4 regions of the Geodermatophilus sp. SYSU D00663 genome follow, and region 2 is predicted to be linked to each of the others. Evidence: riboswitches for the same ligand, from Rfam matches in the RefSeq annotation. Region 2 holds a riboswitch; each other region holds the start of a gene.
What was found. A riboswitch is a leader RNA that binds a small molecule or an ion and turns the genes downstream of it on or off. The one in region 2 is predicted to bind cyclic di-AMP.
Positions count from the first base shown of each region.

Region 1: it holds a riboswitch for cyclic di-AMP, as region 2 does, so the genes downstream of both, ACI79Z_RS04760 (C40 family peptidase) here and ACI79Z_RS01135 (transglycosylase family protein) in region 2, are expected to answer to the same signal.
Region 3: it holds a riboswitch for cyclic di-AMP, as region 2 does, so the genes downstream of both, ACI79Z_RS15165 (aggregation-promoting factor C-terminal-like domain-containing protein) here and ACI79Z_RS01135 (transglycosylase family protein) in region 2, are expected to answer to the same signal.
Region 4: it holds a riboswitch for cyclic di-AMP, as region 2 does, so the genes downstream of both, ACI79Z_RS11455 (hypothetical protein) here and ACI79Z_RS01135 (transglycosylase family protein) in region 2, are expected to answer to the same signal.

Region 1 is NZ_JBJGZT010000004.1:101,393-105,498, reverse strand. Features, by position in the region: gene ACI79Z_RS04770 (DUF222 domain-containing protein) at 1-802, opposite strand, end outside; gene ACI79Z_RS04765 (carbohydrate kinase family protein) at 765-1,679, opposite strand; gene ACI79Z_RS04760 (C40 family peptidase) at 1,741-2,253, opposite strand; cyclic di-AMP (ydaO/yuaA leader) riboswitch at 2,287-2,371, opposite strand; gene ACI79Z_RS04755 (hypothetical protein) at 2,774-2,932, shown strand; gene ACI79Z_RS04750 (PASTA domain-containing protein) at 3,158-3,742, shown strand; gene ACI79Z_RS04745 (hypothetical protein) at 3,865-4,068, shown strand.
Region 2 is NZ_JBJGZT010000001.1:224,975-229,080, reverse strand. Features, by position in the region: gene ACI79Z_RS01145 (o-succinylbenzoate synthase) at 1-114, shown strand, start outside; gene menD (2-succinyl-5-enolpyruvyl-6-hydroxy-3-cyclohexene-1-carboxylic-acid synthase) at 111-1,790, shown strand; cyclic di-AMP (ydaO/yuaA leader) riboswitch at 2,133-2,302, shown strand; gene ACI79Z_RS01135 (transglycosylase family protein) at 2,307-3,461, shown strand; gene ACI79Z_RS01130 (isochorismate synthase) at 3,558-4,106, opposite strand, start outside.
Region 3 is NZ_JBJGZT010000018.1:72,355-76,460, reverse strand. Features, by position in the region: gene ACI79Z_RS15175 (LLM class flavin-dependent oxidoreductase) at 1-261, opposite strand, end outside; gene ACI79Z_RS15170 (hypothetical protein) at 521-1,417, shown strand; cyclic di-AMP (ydaO/yuaA leader) riboswitch at 1,569-1,729, shown strand; gene ACI79Z_RS15165 (aggregation-promoting factor C-terminal-like domain-containing protein) at 1,971-2,897, shown strand; gene ACI79Z_RS15160 (class I SAM-dependent methyltransferase) at 2,905-3,564, shown strand; gene ACI79Z_RS15155 (SDR family NAD(P)-dependent oxidoreductase) at 3,588-4,106, shown strand, end outside.
Region 4 is NZ_JBJGZT010000012.1:90,444-94,549, forward strand. Features, by position in the region: gene ACI79Z_RS11440 (sulfite exporter TauE/SafE family protein) at 1-8, opposite strand, end outside; gene ACI79Z_RS11445 (DoxX family protein) at 33-392, shown strand; gene ACI79Z_RS11450 (PIG-L deacetylase family protein) at 422-1,141, shown strand; gene ACI79Z_RS11455 (hypothetical protein) at 1,187-1,777, opposite strand; cyclic di-AMP (ydaO/yuaA leader) riboswitch at 2,036-2,193, opposite strand; RNA gene rnpB (RNase P RNA component class A) at 2,319-2,730, shown strand; gene ACI79Z_RS11465 (dihydrofolate reductase family protein) at 3,172-3,735, shown strand; gene ACI79Z_RS11470 (YciI family protein) at 3,963-4,106, shown strand, end outside.

The DNA of each region.
Region 1 (4,106 bases), on a different contig from region 2:
GCCCGGCCGGATCGACCAGGTCCGCCAGGTCCACGACGACGGCGACCTGCGGCCTGTGCCCCCGCAGCGTCGGCAGGGACCCGGCGGCCAGGGCGTTGTCGGCGACCTGCACCAGCGCGTCGCCGAGGCGCTGGGCGCGGCTGCGCTCATCGCCGGCGGGGCGGTCGGCCTGCACGTGCGCCTCCAGTGCCGTCTGCAGCCTCTCCCCGCCCACGGCGTCCAGGTGCCCGCGGATGGTGAGGGAGCCGTCGGCGTGCCGGGCCAGCGTCAACGACCGCCCCTCGGTGGGGTCGGGCTCCGGGCCGTCCGGGTCGAGGGCGTTGCAGTAGTGCTGCACCACCGCGACGAGGTCGGCGTGCGGCTGCTCGATCGCCACGCCGGTGAACGCCGCGTCGATCACCGCCAGGTCCACGCCCTGCTCGACGGCGGAGGCCAGCCGCTCGGGAGTCACCGCCTCGGCCGCCTTCGCCATCTGCTCCGACGTCGCCAGTCCGGCGTCGTGTGCCTCGGCCAGCGCCGGGAGGTGCTCCAGCGCCCGCCCGGTGCGCACCAGCCGCGCGGCGGCGGCACCGGAGAGCCGGCAGTGCCCGCGCAGCCACGACGCCATCGACGTCAGGCCGTCCCGCTCCGGCGCCTGGGACAGCTCCGCGGCCCGGACCGCGCGGGCCAGCCGGGCGTCGATCCGGTTGCGCTCGGCGACCAGCGCGGCGACGTCGTCGAGGACGTCACCGCTCCCCGGCTCTTTCGCAGCACGAATCCCCAGGTCAGGTGCCTGACAGTGGCGGCTGACCGCCGACGACACCCGCCACCACGGCGGCCGCCGCGTGGCCGGTCCGGACGGCGTCCAGCACGGGCACGCCCGCGCGCCAGCCGGTCAGCAGCCCGGCCGCGAACGCGTCCCCGCAGCCTGTCGTGTCGCGCGGTCCGCCCGCCGGCAGCGGCTCCACCGGGACCTCCACCGTGCCCGCCGCTGTGACGACCCGGGTCGGCCGGGCGCCGGCGTGCACCAGCACCAGCGGCGGCGCCCAGGCGGGCAGGGCGCCGTCCAGGCCCAGGGCCGTGGCCTCCGCGGCGTTGCAGCAGAGCACGTCCGGACGCAGCCCGGCGATCAGCTCCACGTAGCCATCGGCACCGTGTCGCTCGATCCGGGCGGCCGCGGCGACGTCCGCGCTCACCGGCACGCCGAGGTCGTGCGCCGTGCCGGCCGCGGCCCGCACCGCATCGGGGAAGCGCAGCAGGTCGTAGCCGTCGAGGTGGACGACGGCGGCGCCGGCGAACCACTCCGGCCGGACGTCGGCCGGCTCCAGGCCGCCCTCGCCGCGGTCGGTCAGCACCGTGCGCTCGCCGTCGGGGTGCACGAGCACCGTCGACAGCGGCGCGCGCCCGCGGCGGACCACCGCGAGCTCGACGCCCCTCCGAGCGAGACCGGCCAGCAGCCCGTCGGCCAGCGGGTCGGCGCCGGCCCAGCCCGCGAACCGCGCCGGCGCACCCAGGCGGGCCACGCCGGCGGTGACGTTGGCGGGGGCGCCGCCGGCCGTCGTCGTCCGCTCGACCCGCTGCTGGCCGCCGGCCACCAGCGGCGCGGACAGCTCGAGCAGCTGGTCGGCGACGAGCTTGCCCACCGCCACCACCGGCCCGGGGCCGGCCGGCCGCGGCCAGGCGGGATCGCCGGCGGACACCACCCGAGGACGGGTCGGTGCCCCCGGCCGGGTGAGCCGGCCGGGGACACCGTTCCGCGCGTCAGGCGACGCGGCGCGCGCCCACGTACTCCGGCATCGAGTCCAGGCTCACGACGGCCACCGGCTTGCCGGCGGTCGAGGCGTGGACCATCTGGCCGTTGCCGATGTACATGCCCACGTGCGACACGGGGCTGTAGAAGAACACCAGGTCGCCCGGCTGCAGGTCGGCCTTCGCCACCGGGGTGCCGAACGTCGACTGGGCCTTCGAGGTGCGCGGGATCGAGACGCCCGCCGCCTGGTAGCTGTAGCTGGTCAGGCCCGAGCAGTCGAACGAGTTCGGGCCGGTGGCGCCGTACACGTACGGGTCACCGACCTGGGCCAGGGCGGTGTCGACGGCGGTCTGGGCCGCGCCGTTGGGAGCGGCCGCGGGTGCGGCGGCGACCGTCGCGGTACCCCCGTCGCCCGCGGCGGCCGACGCCGGGAGAGGTGAGAGGGCGATGCCGGCTCCGGCGATGGCCGCGACGGCGATGCCGCGGAACGAACGACGGGCGGTGGACGTGCGTGCAGTCGTCATCGACGACGGTTCTCCTGTTCTCCGCGACCGCCTACCGGGTTAGCTGACGGGTTCGGGCGGAGGAGTCGCCCGGCGCGACGGAGCGCGCTTCACCCCAGTGCTCACGTGGGTCCCCGGTCCGGGCGCCGGCCGGCTGCCGGCCGCCTGGTTCGGCGTGTCCGGCGGGTGTCACACGGGAGGTGACTGAGGGCCGGCCGGACCGCGACGACGGTAGGGAGGGGTGTTGCAGCGTTCAACCGGATCGCATCCGCGCCACGCCCGGACGCGAGCCGCGGACTTGACGCGGGCCGCGGATCCGAATCGCCCGTCCCACCAGCGCAGGAGCCGTTCCCTCCGCCGCTCGACCTCCGACACGCAGGCGCCGACACGCCGGGGCGGACGAGAAAGGGCGCAGCGGTGCGTCCGCACAGCGCGTCAGCGGCCCACCACGACGGGAGCGGGGAAGCCACGGGGATCGCGACGGTTGCGCCGCCCGTTGACGGGGCACCGGAACCAGCAGTCGAGAGGAGGGAGTCCCCCCATGGGCATGATGAGGAACCTGATCGCCTCGGGCGTCGCCGCCAAGGTCGTCCAGGAGCTCCGGAAGCCGCAGAACCAGGCCAAGATCAAGCAGTTCATCCGCGACTTCCAGGCCAAGAACGCGAAGGGCGGCAAGGGTCAGGCCGGTCGCGGCTACTGACCTGCGAGCGCGACCGCGGCCCCCGTCCCCCACCCGGGACGGGGGCCGCGGCGTGTCCGGGGGGACCGGCGAGGCGACCGGGGCACTTCGTGACCGTCCCGCTACGACGCCGTGCCAGACGTCCCGGGGAGCACCGTCCAGCCGTGGCACGCTCCCGCGGTTCCTCCCGCGACGGCGGTGCGACTGCACCCGCCGCGGGTCCCTCCAGCACGACGGGGTGTCCCCATGACCCAACCGCCGCCCGGCCAGCCCTGGCAGCCGCCGCAGGGCCCCCTGCCCGGCTTCCTGCCCCCGCCTCCGGAGAAGAAGGAGACGCCGGTCTACCTGCGTCCCTGGTTCGCCGTCCTCGCGCTGGTCCTCGTCGTCGCAACCGTCGGCGCCGCGCTCGGCGGTGGCGACGACGAGACGGCGACCGCCGCCGCGAGCACCACGACGGTCACCGAGACCGTGACGGCGACCTCCAGCCCCCAGCCGGCCGTCCCGCCCGTCTCCAGCGCACCGCCGCCGGCCGTCGTGCCGAGCACCAGCGCCGCCCCGAGCACCCCGGCCCCGACCACGCCGGCCGCGCCGGTGGTCGACTTCGCCATGCCGTCGGTGGTCGGGATGACCCTGCAGGACGCCCAGGACCTGATCCAGGCCAACGGCGTCTTCCTCAGCCTGTCCCACGACCTGCTCGGCACCCGCAACCAGGTGCTCGACGCCAACTGGAGGGTCTGCACGCAGAACGTCCCGGCCGGCCAGCGGGTCACCGGCGCGGCGGAGGGGACGATCGACCTCGGCGTCGTGAAGCTCGAGGAGAGCTGCCCCTGACCACCCGTCGCGGGGCGGACGCCGACCGCCCGAGCCGTGTCCGGGGCGGCGGGCCGGGTACCCCGTGCCCCGACCGGGGTGAGCCCAGCCGTCCGGTCGGAGCACGGCTGAGGAGGTCCGCGATGACCCAGGGTCCGCCGAACGGCGGCTCGGACGGCCGCACCGACGACCACGTGCTGCCCGGTGAGCACCCCGACGAGAACGGCGTCGCCGACGACGCTCCCGAGCAGGGACCCCGCGCTGCCCAGGGACCCATGGGCAGCGGGGACCGCCCCGGCTTCCCCGGCGCCGCCGAGGGCACCGGGATGGGCCAGGCGGAGGACTGACCGGCGCGCGCCCGCGCTCCGGCTCCACCGTGGGGCGG
Region 2 (4,106 bases):
GACGGCGCACTGCCGATGACCCGGCCCGACCCCGGCCGGCTGGACGCCGTGACCGCGCCGGGCGACGTCACCGCCCGCTGGACGGAGCGGCTGGGCGCGGTGCTGGCCGCGTGAACCCCTCCACCGCGCTGGCCCGCGTGCTGGTCGACGAGCTGGTCCGCGGCGGCGTCCGCGACGCCGTCGTCGCGCCCGGCTCCCGCTCGGCGCCGGTCGCCCTGGCGCTGGCCGCCGCCGAGCGGGCCGGCGTCCTGCGGCTGCACGTGCGCATCGACGAGCGCACGGCGTCCTTCCTCGCCCTGGGCCTCGCCCGCGCGTCCGGCCGGCCGGTGCCGGTGCTCACCACCTCCGGGACGGCGACCGCGCACCTGCACGCCGCCGTCCTCGAGGCCGACGTCAGCGGGGTGCCGCTGCTGGCGCTCACCGCCGACCGGCCGCCGGAGCTGCGCGGCACCGGCGCCAACCAGACGATCGAGCAGCCGGGTCTCTACGGCGGCGCGGTGCGCTGGGCGGCCGACGTCGGCGTGCCCGAGGCCGGCCGCGAGGCCGCGCAGAACCGCTACTGGCGCTCGGTGGTGTCCCGGGCACTGCTCGCGGCCACCGGCGTCCTGTCCGGCGACCCCGGGCCGGTGCAGCTGGACCTGCCCTTCCGCGACCCGCTGCTGCCCGAGGAGGAGCCCGGCCCGCTGTCGGGCCCGTGGGCCGGCCGGGACGGTGGCGCGCCGTGGACCGCCGGCGCGTCCGCGCCCGCCGCGGCCGCACCGATCGCCGACGGCCCGCGCACGCTCGTCGTCGCCGGGGACGGGCCCGACGCCGCCGGCCGGGCGTGGGCGGCCGGCGCCGCCGCGGCCGGCTGGCCGGTGGTCGCCGAGCCGAGCGGCGGGGCGTGGACCGACGGCGCCGTGCGCGGCGGGGCGCTGCTGCTCGGCGTGCCCGGCTGGCTGGACGCGCACCGGCCCGACCGGGTGGTCGTCGTCGGCCGGCCGACGCTGTCCCGGCCGGTGTCCGCGCTGCTGGCCGACCCGCGGGTGCGCGTGGAGACCGTGGTCGCCGGGCCGCGCTGGCCCGACGCCGGCCGCTCCGCCGCGCTGGTCACCCGCGCCGCCCCGCCGGCCGGGCCGCCCTGCGACCCCGGCTGGGCCGCCGCCTGGCGCGCGGCCGCGGACCGGGTGGGCGCCGCCGTCGACGCCGCCCTGGACGCCGCGCGCGGGCTGACCGCCGCCCGGCTGGCCCGCGACGTCGTCGCCGCGCTGCCGCCGGGGGCGCTGCTGGTGCTCGGCTCCTCCACGCCGGTGCGCGACGTCGACCGGCTCGCCGTCCCGCGCGGCGACGTCGCCGTGCTCGCCAACCGCGGCGTCGCCGGCATCGACGGCACGGTGTCCACCGCCGTCGGCGCCGCGCTGGTCCACGGCGGGCCGGCGGTGGCGCTCATGGGCGACCTGACGTTCCTGCACGACCTGCAGGGGCTGCTCACCGGCGAGGGCGAGCCGCGCCCGGACCTCACCGTGGTGGTGCCCGACAACGACGGGGGCGGGATCTTCGCCCAGCTGGAGCCCGGGCGGCCGGCGTACGCCCACGACTACCGGCGGGTGTTCGGCACGCCGCACGGGCGGGACCTGGTCGCCGTCGCGGCGTCCCTGGGGTGGGAGGCGGTGGCGGTGACCACGCCGGAGGAGCTCGCCGCCGCGCTGGCGCGCGGCGGGCCGCGGGTGGTCGTCGCCCGCACCGACCAGCGCGCGGAGGCCGACCTCGCCGTCGCCCTGCGGGAGGCCGCGGGCCGCGCGCTGGCCTGACCGGTCCGAGGAGCGCCGGACGGGGCCCGGGCACGGCCCGGGAGCTCGTCCCAGGCCCTCGTGACGGGCCGGTCCGCCACCCGTTCCCGGTGGCCTTCGTCACGGGACCCGGCGCGGACGCGGCGGGGACGGCACGACCCCGGCAGGGCCCGATCGTGCGCGGCGAGCAGCGGGTTCCGTTACCCGCGCGGTGGTCACGCCGACGTCACGCCGTACCCCACACGCCCCGGCCGAACCGCCGTGTGACCGCCGTCACGACGACAGTCGACATGACGACACGTAACGTTTTGGCTGCGCTCAGCGAACACAGAGCGCGGCGCCGGTCCGCCAAACCCTGCCCACCGGTCGCCCACGTCAACTCCCAGGGCAGGGGTGGGGGACCCACTCTTCCGGCGCGCGACGGCCTACGGGGGCCTGTCGGAGCGCGCCTCGGGGTGAAGCCGCGGACCGCGGCCGGGCACCGATCGCCCGAACCCGACAGCTCACCTCGCCGGCGGTGATCGGGAGATCATCACCATGCCCAAGCACCGCGCACCCCGCTACGTCCGCACCAAGAAGGTCATCGCCAAGGCCCCTGTCGCCGCCGGCGCCGCCGCCGTCGGTCTGGGCGTCCTGAGCTCGCCGGCCTCCGCCTCCACCACCCACGACTGGACCGGCGTCGCCCAGTGCGAGTCCAGCGGCAACTGGAGCATCAACACCGGCAACGGCTACTACGGCGGGCTGCAGTTCAGCCAGTCCACCTGGGCCGCCTTCGGGGGCACCGACCTCGCCCCGCGCGCCGACCTCGCCACCCCGGCCGAGCAGGTCCAGATCGCCGAGGCCGTCCTGGCCGGCCAGGGCGTCGGCGCCTGGCCGACCTGCGGCAAGTACCTGACCGACGGCACCACCGCGGCCGCCGCCGAGGCGCCGGCCGCTCCCGCCGAGCAGGCCGCCCCGGCCGCCGAGGCCCCGGCCGCTCCGGCCGAGCAGCCGGCCGCCGAGCAGGCCGCCCCGGCCGAGCAGGCCGAGGTCACCACCGAGGAGTACACCGTCCGCTGGCGGGACACGGTGGCGAAGATCGCCGCCGCCCACGGCCAGAGCTGGCGGGAGCTCTACGAGCGCAACGTCGACGTCATCGGCGGCAACCCGAACCGGATCTATCCCGGTCAGGTGCTGGCGCTCAGCGGCTCGACCGCCGCCCCGGCCGAGGCCGCTCCGGCTCCCGCCGCCGAGGCCGCCCCGGCCCCGGTCGCCGCCGCCGGCGAGGCGGCGCCCGCCGCCACCCCGCCGATCGCCGAGGCCGCCCCGCAGGTCGCGCAGGCCTCGGTCGTCGCCGAGATCACGAACACCGCCGGCGCGATCCACGAGGCCGTGCAGGCGGCGGCGAACGCCGTCGTCAGCAACGTCCCGGGCGCCGCGGACATCACCCTCGGCGGCACGCGGGCCAGCGCGGTCGACCCGGACGGCCACCCCTCCGGCAAGGCGCTGGACTACATGGTCATGTCCGACGCCGCCCTCGGCGACGCGATCGCCCAGTACCACGTCGACCACTGGGACGAGCTCGGCGTCGAGTACGTCATCTGGCAGCAGCGCATCCTGACCTCGCCCGACGGCGCCTGGAAGGCGATGGAGGACCGCGGCGGCGCGACCGCCAACCACATGGACCACGTGCACGTGAACTACGTGGGCTGACCTCCGCCTCACCCGACGAGGGCCCCGACCGCGCGCCGCGGCCGGGGCCCTCGTCGTTCCCGGGGCAGGACGGCGGCCGGCCGGGAGCGGGCCGGCTCAGCCCTCGAGCGCGGCCTGGAAGGCGGCGAACTTCGACTGGGTCTCGGCGAGCTCGGCCGCCGGGTCGGAGCCGGCGACGATGCCGCAGCCGGCGAACAGCCGGGCCGAGCACGGGTCGTCGTCGACCAGCTGCGCGCAGCGGAGGGCCAGCCCGAACTCGCCGTCCCCTCGGGCGTCGAGCCAGCCCACCGGCCCGGCGTAGCGGCCGCGGTCCATGCCCTCCAGCTCGGCGATGACCCCGGCGGCGGCCTCGGGCGGGGTGCCGCAGACGGCGGCGGTGGGGTGCACGGCGTCGACCAGCTCCAGCAGCCCGGCGCGGCCGCGGGCGCCCGAGCGGCGCTGGGTGCCGACGACGTCGGTGGCCAGGTGCCGCACGTTGGGCAGCGTGAGCAGCGAGGGCTGCTCCGGCACCGACAGCGCGGTGCAGAACGGGTCGAGCGCCCGCACGAGCGAGTCGACGGCGAGGGCGTGCTCGGCGCGGTCCTTGGCGCTGGCCAGCAGGCCGGCCGCGAGCCGCTCGTCCTCGGCGCCCGCGCCGCGCGGGGC
Region 3 (4,106 bases), on a different contig from region 2:
GATCAGCGTGGTCGACGTCGACAGCTGCAGCCGGGAGGTCTGCGCCGCGACGTAGGCCAGCGTGGTCGTGGGGGAGGACGAGAAGAACGGCGGGTTGTGGTGCTCACCGAGCGCGAAGACGTCGAGGCCCACCTCCTCGGCCTTCTTCGCGATGGTGACGACGGCCTTGATCCGCTCCGCCTCGCTCGGCGTCCGCCCCGTCGTCGGGTCGGTCGTGACGTCGCTGACCGTGAAGACCCCGAACTGCATCTCGTGCTCCATGTGGTTGAGAGTGCAACTACTGTACCCGGCCCAACGACCCGCCCCCGCCGGGCATTCCCGACGCCTCCGTGACCGTACTGAGACCTCTCGACCGCGCTCGGTGACCGGCCCGGCACGTCCGGGCGCGACCGGTCCGGACGCCCCGCGCGCGTCCGTGTCGACCCGTCCGGCCGCACCCGGCGGGTGGAACTCTGTGATCACCCCCGACCGGCGCGCCGGTGGGGGGCCGGATCGGACGGCGCACCGAGGGGGAACCGGGATGTCGCTGCGGGGACGGGGAGCTGCTCCCGACGGGACCGGGGACGGCACCGCGGAGCCGCCTCCGGGACGTGGGCTCGACGGCCTGCTGGGCACCGGGCCGGTGTTCACCGGGGCGGTCCGCGGCTACGACCGCGTGCAGGTGGACGACTACGTCGCCTGGGCCGAGACCGAGCTGCTGGTCCTGCGCCGGGAGAACGAGCACCTGCTCAGCCGCTACGCCGCCGCCTCGGCCAAGCTGCAGAACGCCCGCCGGCGGCTGGCCCAGCTGGTCCGCGAGCGGCAGAGCCTGCCCGGCCCCGAGGACGCGGCCGCGATCGTGCGGCGGGCCGAGGAGGAGGCCGCCGCGCTGACGGCCGCCGCCGAGGAGGAGGCCGGGCGGATCCGCGCCGAGGCGCTCGCCGAGGCGCAGGCCCGGCTGTCCGGGGTGGCCGAGATGCGCGAGGCGGTGCTCGCCGCCCGCGAGCAGACCCGCAGCGAGGCCGCCGCCGTCCTCGAGGCCGCGCGCCGCGAGGCGGCCCGGCTGGAGGAGGCGGCCGCCGCGGAGCGCGAGCGGCGGGACCGCGAGGCCGCCGCGGCACGGGCGCGGGCCGACGCCGAGGCGCTCGAGCGCCGGCACGCCGTCGAGGCCGAGCTCGAGCCCCTGCGCGACGAGCGCGACCGGGCGCGCGACTGGCTGCGCCTGCTGACCGGGCAGCTGGACGAGGCGCTCGCCGTCGTCACCGGCGTCGTGCCCGACGACGTCCCCGCCCTCGGCGACAAGCGGGGGCTGGCCCGACTGGAGGAGTCCGCCGGTGGACTCCGGGCGGAGTCGCGTCCGGCGTCGTCCGGGACGGACGTGTCCGACGTGACACCGCTGCACGGGCCCGGCCGGCCCGAGGTGGCCGCGGCCTCCTGACCAGCGGCGACGCGGGGGCGGGTTCCGGGACGAGGGGGTCCGCCCCACCCGTCACGGCCGCACCTCCGGCCCCGGCGGTTGTCACGAACCGGTAACGACCGTACGGTGGCTGGCGTCCGGCTGGTCGTCAGGTCCCCGTCCTGGGGAGCCCGGCCGGACGCCGCCGAGTCGTGTCCGCGCCCGTGGACGCGAGCCGGGGACCCACCGCAGTACTGGGGTGAATCGCGCCCGCCGAGCTCCGGCCCGGCGCGCGTAGGGCTCCTTCCCGCCCGAACCCGTCAGCTAACTCGGTAGGCGGCTCACGGAAGAAACGGAGAGTCCCCGCATGCCCCGCCTCCGGGCCGAAGCGGCCCGCAGGTGCAGCTGCCCGCGCGCACACCGCGCTCCCGCGTCCGCCTGACGCCGGCCGCCCCTGCCCTGCCGCTCCCTGCGACGACGTCGCCGGGGACCCCGTAGTCCGCGACACCCGTAGCCCCGCGCCGCACGCGCATGCCCGAGGTCCGCCTCCGGGCCCGCTGCCGCGCGCACTCTCCCTCGGAGCCCTCACCCCCTCATGTCCCGCCACGTCCCGAACACGCCTGCCGACGCCCCCGCGACCGTCGAGCTCGCCACCGCCGACACCCCCGACACCGCCGCCGAGACCACGGCCGGCACCGCCACCCGCGAGCTGCCCGCGGTCGCGGACGCCGCCGAGGCCCCCGCCCGCCGGCGCCTGTTCCGCCGCGGCGGCCCGCCGCTGGGCCCGCGCCGCCCGGCCCTCCTGCTCGGCGCCGCCGCCGCCGGCGCGCTGATCGTCGGCGTCGTCTCCACCAGCGGCCCCGCCGCCTCCGCCGGTACCGACACCGCCGGCACCGCGGTCAGCGTCGCCGACGAGCTGGGCATCCCCGAGCAGCAGGCCGCGACCGCCCCCGACCTGACGTCGCTGGCCGACATCGCCGCCTCGCGCGCCGAGCGCAGCGCGCAGGAGGCCGGTGCCGCCCACGCGCAGCTCGCCGCCGAGCAGGCCGAGCGCGACCGCCAGGCCGCCGAGGCCGAGGCCGCCCGCGTCGCCGCCGAGCAGGAGGCCGCCCGCGTCGCCGCGGAGCAGGAGGCCGCCCGCCAGGCCGCCGAGGCGCAGGCCGCCGCCGAGGCCGCCGCCGCGCAGCAGGCCGCCGAGGAGCAGGCCGCCGAGGAGGCCGCGCCCGCCGCGCCCTCCGGCTCCTTCAAGGACTACGCGCTGAGCAAGGTCGGCAGCGGCGAGCAGTTCTCCTGCCTGGAGAAGCTGTGGGGCAAGGAGAGCGGCTGGAACCCCAACGCCCAGAACCCCACCAGCACCGCCTACGGCATCCCGCAGTTCCTGGACTCCACCTGGGCCAGCACCGGGATCGCCAAGACCTCCGACGGCTACCGCCAGATCGACGCCGGCCTGATCTACATCGAGGAGCGCTACGGCTCGCCGTGCGACGCCTGGGCGCACAGCCAGGCCACCGGCTGGTACTGATCGACACGTGATCCATCGAGGGCCGGCCACCCGGGTGGTGCCCGCGGGGTTCGTCCGCGCGCACACCCAGGTGCGCCGGCCCTCGCTCGTCCCCGAGGTGCGGCTGCACGTCGCCGACGACGTCGTCGCCCTGTGGGAGGCGATGGAGACCGCGGCCGGCGGGGCGGGCGGGGAGCCGCCGTTCTGGGCCGCCGCCTGGCCCGGCGGGCAGGCGCTGGCCCGCCACCTGCTCGACGAGCCCGCCACCGTCACCGGCCGCACGGTGCTCGACCTCGGGTCGGGCAGCGGCCTGGTGGCCGTCGCCGCCGTCCTCGCCGGTGCCCGGTGGGTGCTGGCCAGCGACGTCGACCCGTTCTCCCGGACGGCGGTCGGCGTCAACGCCGGCCTCAACGGCGTCGCGGGCATCAGCGTCACCGGCGACGTGCTGGACCGCGAGCCGCCCGCCGTCGACGTCGTCGTCGCCGGGGACGTCTGCTACGACCGGGAGATGACCGGGCGGGTGCTGCCCTTCCTCGACCGGGCGCGGGCCCGCGGCTGCGAGGTGCTCGTCGGCGACCCCGGCCGCCCGTACCTCCCGCACGAGCGGCTGGAGTCGGCCGCGGTGTACGAGGTCCCCGAGACGGAGGGGCCCGGGCTGCGCCGGACGACGGTGTGGCGGCTGCCCTGAGCGCCGCCGGATACGGTCGCCGCGTGCGCCCCTACGCCTTCACCGGTACCGCCGTCGTCACCGGGGCGGCCAGCGGCATCGGCGCCGCGCTCGCCCCGCGGCTGGCCGCCCGCGGCAACGACCTCGTGCTGCTCGACCGCGACGCCGAGCGGCTCGAGGGCGTCGCGGCGGCGGTGCGCGCGGCCTCCCCGGGCCGGTCGGTGGCCACCGTCGTCGCCGACCTCGCCGACGCCGGGCAACTGCGCGCGGCCGCCGACCGGGTCGTCGCGGACCACCCGGGGACGACGCTGCTGGTCAACAACGCCGGCGTCGCGCTGGGCGGGCGGTTCGACCAGGTGACCCTCGAGGAGTTCGAGTGGGTCGTGGACGTCAACTTCCGCGCCACCGTCCGGCTCACCCACGCGCTGCTGCCGACGCTCCAGGCGCACCCCGGGTCGCACCTGGTGAACGTCTCCAGCCTGTTCGGGCTCATGGCGCCGGCCGGGCAGGCGGCGTACGCGTCGAGCAAGTTCGCCGTCCGCGGGTTCACCGAGGCGCTGCGG
Region 4 (4,106 bases), on a different contig from region 2:
GCCGTCACGGGGCGCCAGCCTACGGTCGGTGCGTGCGACTCCCCGCCCCGGCGACCTGGCTGGCCGCCGCCCTCGGCGGCTCCGGCGTGCTGCACCTGGTGCGGCCGCGGACGTTCGAGTGGCTGGTGCCGCCCGAGCTCGGCGACGCCCGCGCCTGGGTGCTCGTCAGCGGGGTCGCCGAGGTCGGCACCGCCGCGCTGCTGGCCGCGCCGGCGAGCCGCCGGGCCGGGGGACGGGCCGCGGCCGCGCTCCTGGCGTCGTTCGTGCCGGCCCACCTGCACCACCTCCGCGTGGCGCGCGGGCGGCCGGCGATGCTGGCCGCGGCGGTGGTCCGGCTGCCGCTGCAGGCGCCGATGATCGCCGCGGCGCTGCGGGTGGCCCGAGGGCGCTGAGCGTCAGCGGCCGCGGGCAGACTGCCCGCATGACGGAGGCGTTCCCCGAGGACTGGCAGCGCGCCCTGGTCGTCGCCGCCCACCCCGACGACGTGGAGTACGGCTGCGCGGCCGCCGTCGCGGCGTGGACGGCGGCCGGGCGCGACGTCCGGTACGTGATGGCCACCAGCGGCGAGGCCGGCATCGCCGGGCTGCCGCCGGAGGCCGCCGGGCCGCTGCGCGAGCGCGAGCAGCGGGCCGCGGCCGCGGTGGTCGGCGTGTCGGTGGTCGAGTTCCTCGGCCACCCCGACGGGCGGCTGACCGAGGGGCTGGACCTGCGGCGGGCGGTCGCGGCGGCGATCCGGCGGCACCGCCCCGACCTCGTGGTCACGCTGCACTTCGGCGACACGTGGACGCCGCCGGGCGCCCCGCTCGGCTACTGGAACAGCGCCGACCACCGGGTGCTGGGCCGGGCGGTGGTCGACGCCGTCGGCGACGCGGCCAACGAGTGGATCTTCGCCGAGCTCGCCGACCCGGAGCCCTGGCGCGGGGTGCGCTGGACCGCCGTCTCCACGCCGGTGGGGGTCACGCACACCGTCGACGTGACCGACGTCGTCGACCGGGCGGTGGCCTCGCTGGCCGAGCACCGCCGCTACCTGCAGGCGCTGTCGGCCGACCCGGTCGAGGAGCAGGCACGGCGACAGGTCGACACGGCGACCCCGGTCGTCGACGGCCGGCGGGTGGCCGGCTTCGCGCTGTACGCCGGCTGAGGCGGACGCGGCCCCGGGGTGCGCCCGGGGCCGCGTCCGGGCCGGTCAGGGGTTGAAGCTCACGTGGACGTGGTCCATGTGGTTGGCGGTGGGGGACCCGCGGTCCTCCATCGCCCGCCAGCCGGAGCTCCCGATCACGAAGATCCGCTGCTTCCAGATGACGTAGTCGACGCCCATGCGCGCGGCGTTGTCGAGGACGTACTGGGCGACGGCGTTCCCCTTGGCGGAGTCGGCGTAGACCATGAAGTCCGCGGCGAGCTGCTGGGTGGGGGAGTGCCCGGGGCGGGTGAGCACGGTGGACACCCCGCACTGCTGCACGACCTCGGCGACGACGGGGCGGACGTGCGCCGCCCAGGCGCTGTAGGAGGTCGAGGAGGCGGTCGGCGCGCCGGTGAGGTTCGTGGACACCGCCGCGGGGGCGGCGGGGGCGGCTGCCGGTGCGGCCGCGGGGGCGGCGGGGGCCGCGGGCGCGGGCGCCGCGGCTCCTCCCCGGTCCTGGGACCAGCCGTTCGACCCGTCCCGGCGGGGGCCGTCCCAGTCGGCCTGGGCCACCGACTGGCCGCTGAGGCCGAAGGCGACGGCGAGGGCGCCGGCCGTGAGGGTCCGGCGGATCGTGCGCTTGCTGTTCGAGGGCATGACGAGGAGAGCTCCTGACGTCGGTTCCGCGTGGCGCCGTCCGTGGCTCGGCGGTCACCCGTCGCGTGGGGGGACCTGCGGGACGGGCCGGGACGCGGCCGGGCGGCGGGCGGCTGCTGGAGGGCAGGCCGACGCGAGGCCGGTCGTTTCCGGTCCGTGGAGGCGCGGCGACCGGCGGAGGTGGGCGGGTCGCGGCGCTCGTCGCAGAGTGCGGGGCACGCCGGGGCAGGCGCCGTCGGCGCACCCCGTGGTGGTTCTCCGTTCTCCCGTGGCCGCCTACCGGGTCAGCTGACGGGTTCGGGCGGGGAACTGCGCCCTACCCCCTCCCGGGTCCGGGAGGTGGGACTCACCCCGGTGGTGCGGTGGGTCCCCGGCTCACGGCCACCGCGGTGGCCGCGACTCGGCGGCACCCGGCTCGGTTCCCCCGGTGGAGGACGTGACGACCGGCCGGACGGAGCCACCGTAGGAGCGTCCGCGGGAGCCCGCAGCGCGGACTGAGCAGTTCCGCTGAGGGGGTCCGTAGACTGGTCGGCACGACGGACGAGTCGGCCGGGCGGTCGCGTCGGCGGGGGAGACCCCGTCGCCGAGGAACGTCCGGGCTCCACAGGGCAGGGTGGTCGCTAACGGCGACCCGGGGTGACCCGCGGGACAGTGCCACAGAGAACAGACCGCCAGCAGTCCGCTGCTGGTGAGGGTGAAACGGTGGTGTAAGAGACCACCAGCGCACCGGGTGACCGGTGCGGCTCGGTAAACCCCACCCGGAGCAAGGTCGAGAAGGGGCGGTGGCCGGGCGACCGGACACCGTCCTGCGCAGGCGTTCGAGGGCTGCCCGCCCGAGCCTGCGGGTGGACCGCTCGAGCCCGCCGGCAACGGCGGGCCTAGATGGATGACCGCCCATCGGGAGGCCGCGAGGCGCCCGAGGACAGAACCCGGCGTACAGGCCGACTCGTCCGTCGCCCGCCGTGACCTGCGGGTCTGCGGTCAGGGCGCGGCGCCGGTCCGCGCGGGGTCCGCCGCTCGGCCGGGAACGGGGTCGGCGGCGGCCCTCGGCCGGTCGCCGGAGCCGGGCCAGAGGTGGCTGACGTCGGTCGGTCACGGCGATCGTCGGCCGAGGTCGGCTCGCCCTCTTCCCGGCTGCGGCTGCTGACGACGATCGGCTCCGGGATGATCCGGCTCGCGTCACGCGGCCCCTGCGACCCGGCGGCGTGGACGTCGAGCGGCCGGACGACGAGGCGGCGACCCGTCCCACGGGGCGCTGTGCCGGTCGTCGTCCCTCCTCGTACGCGGCATCCGCTCGGCGCGGTGGTCGACCGGCCCTGGGTGTGGTCCGACCGGTCAGTTCTCCGTGCCGTGTCGGTCCGTACGCCGAACACCGACCCACGGGAGGCCACGCGATGCGGAGACTGACCTTCGCCATGAACCTGAGCCTGGACGGCTACGTCGCCGCGCCCGGCGACGACCTCGGCTGGAGCGTGCCGAGCGACGAGCTGTTCCAGTGGTGGTCCGACCGGGTGGAGGCCACGGGCCTGGCGCTGTACGGGCGCAGACTGTGGGAGACGATGAGCTCCCACTGGCCGACCGCCGACCGGCAGCCCGGCGCCACACCGGCGCAGATCGAGTACGCCCGCCGTTGGCGGGACATGCCGAAGGTGGTGTTCTCCTCGACGGCCAGCGCGGTCGACGGGAACGCCCGCCTGGTCACCGGCGACGCCGTCACCGAGATCACCCGGCTCAAGGCCGGGGACGGCGGTCCCATGGACGTCGGTGGCGCCACCCTCGCCGCGGCGGCCATGCGGGCCGGGCTGATCGACGAGTACGCGCTCGTCACCCACCCGGTCCTGGTGGGCGGCGGCACGCCGTTCTTCCCGGCCCTGGACGACCGGGTGGACCTGGACCTGGTGGAGACCCGGACGTTCCGCGGCGGCGTGCTCCTGACCAGGTACGAGACCAGGCGCTGAACAGCCGGCCCCGGATCGGCAGGCCGACTCGTCCGTCGTCCCCCTCCGCCGATCCGCGCACGACCGGGTCGACGGCGTCCGGTCGTCCGGGCCCGGTCGCGGGTGGCTGCCGGTGTGTCGCCGCCAGGCGACCCCACCGACGGGACCCGACCGATGAGTCGATGCGGCGACCGGGGTCCCTCTCGTGGAGCGGCCGGACGGGCCGCGGCGACCACCCGGGAGGACCCGTGACGCAGTACCTGCTGTCCATGCCGCACGACTCGGCCGAGGAACCGACGATGGCCACGATGGACCCCGCCGAGCTGGAGGTCGCCCTGGCGGCGGCCGGCGCCTTCCTGGAGGAGCTGGCGGCGTCCGGCGCGCTGGTCTTC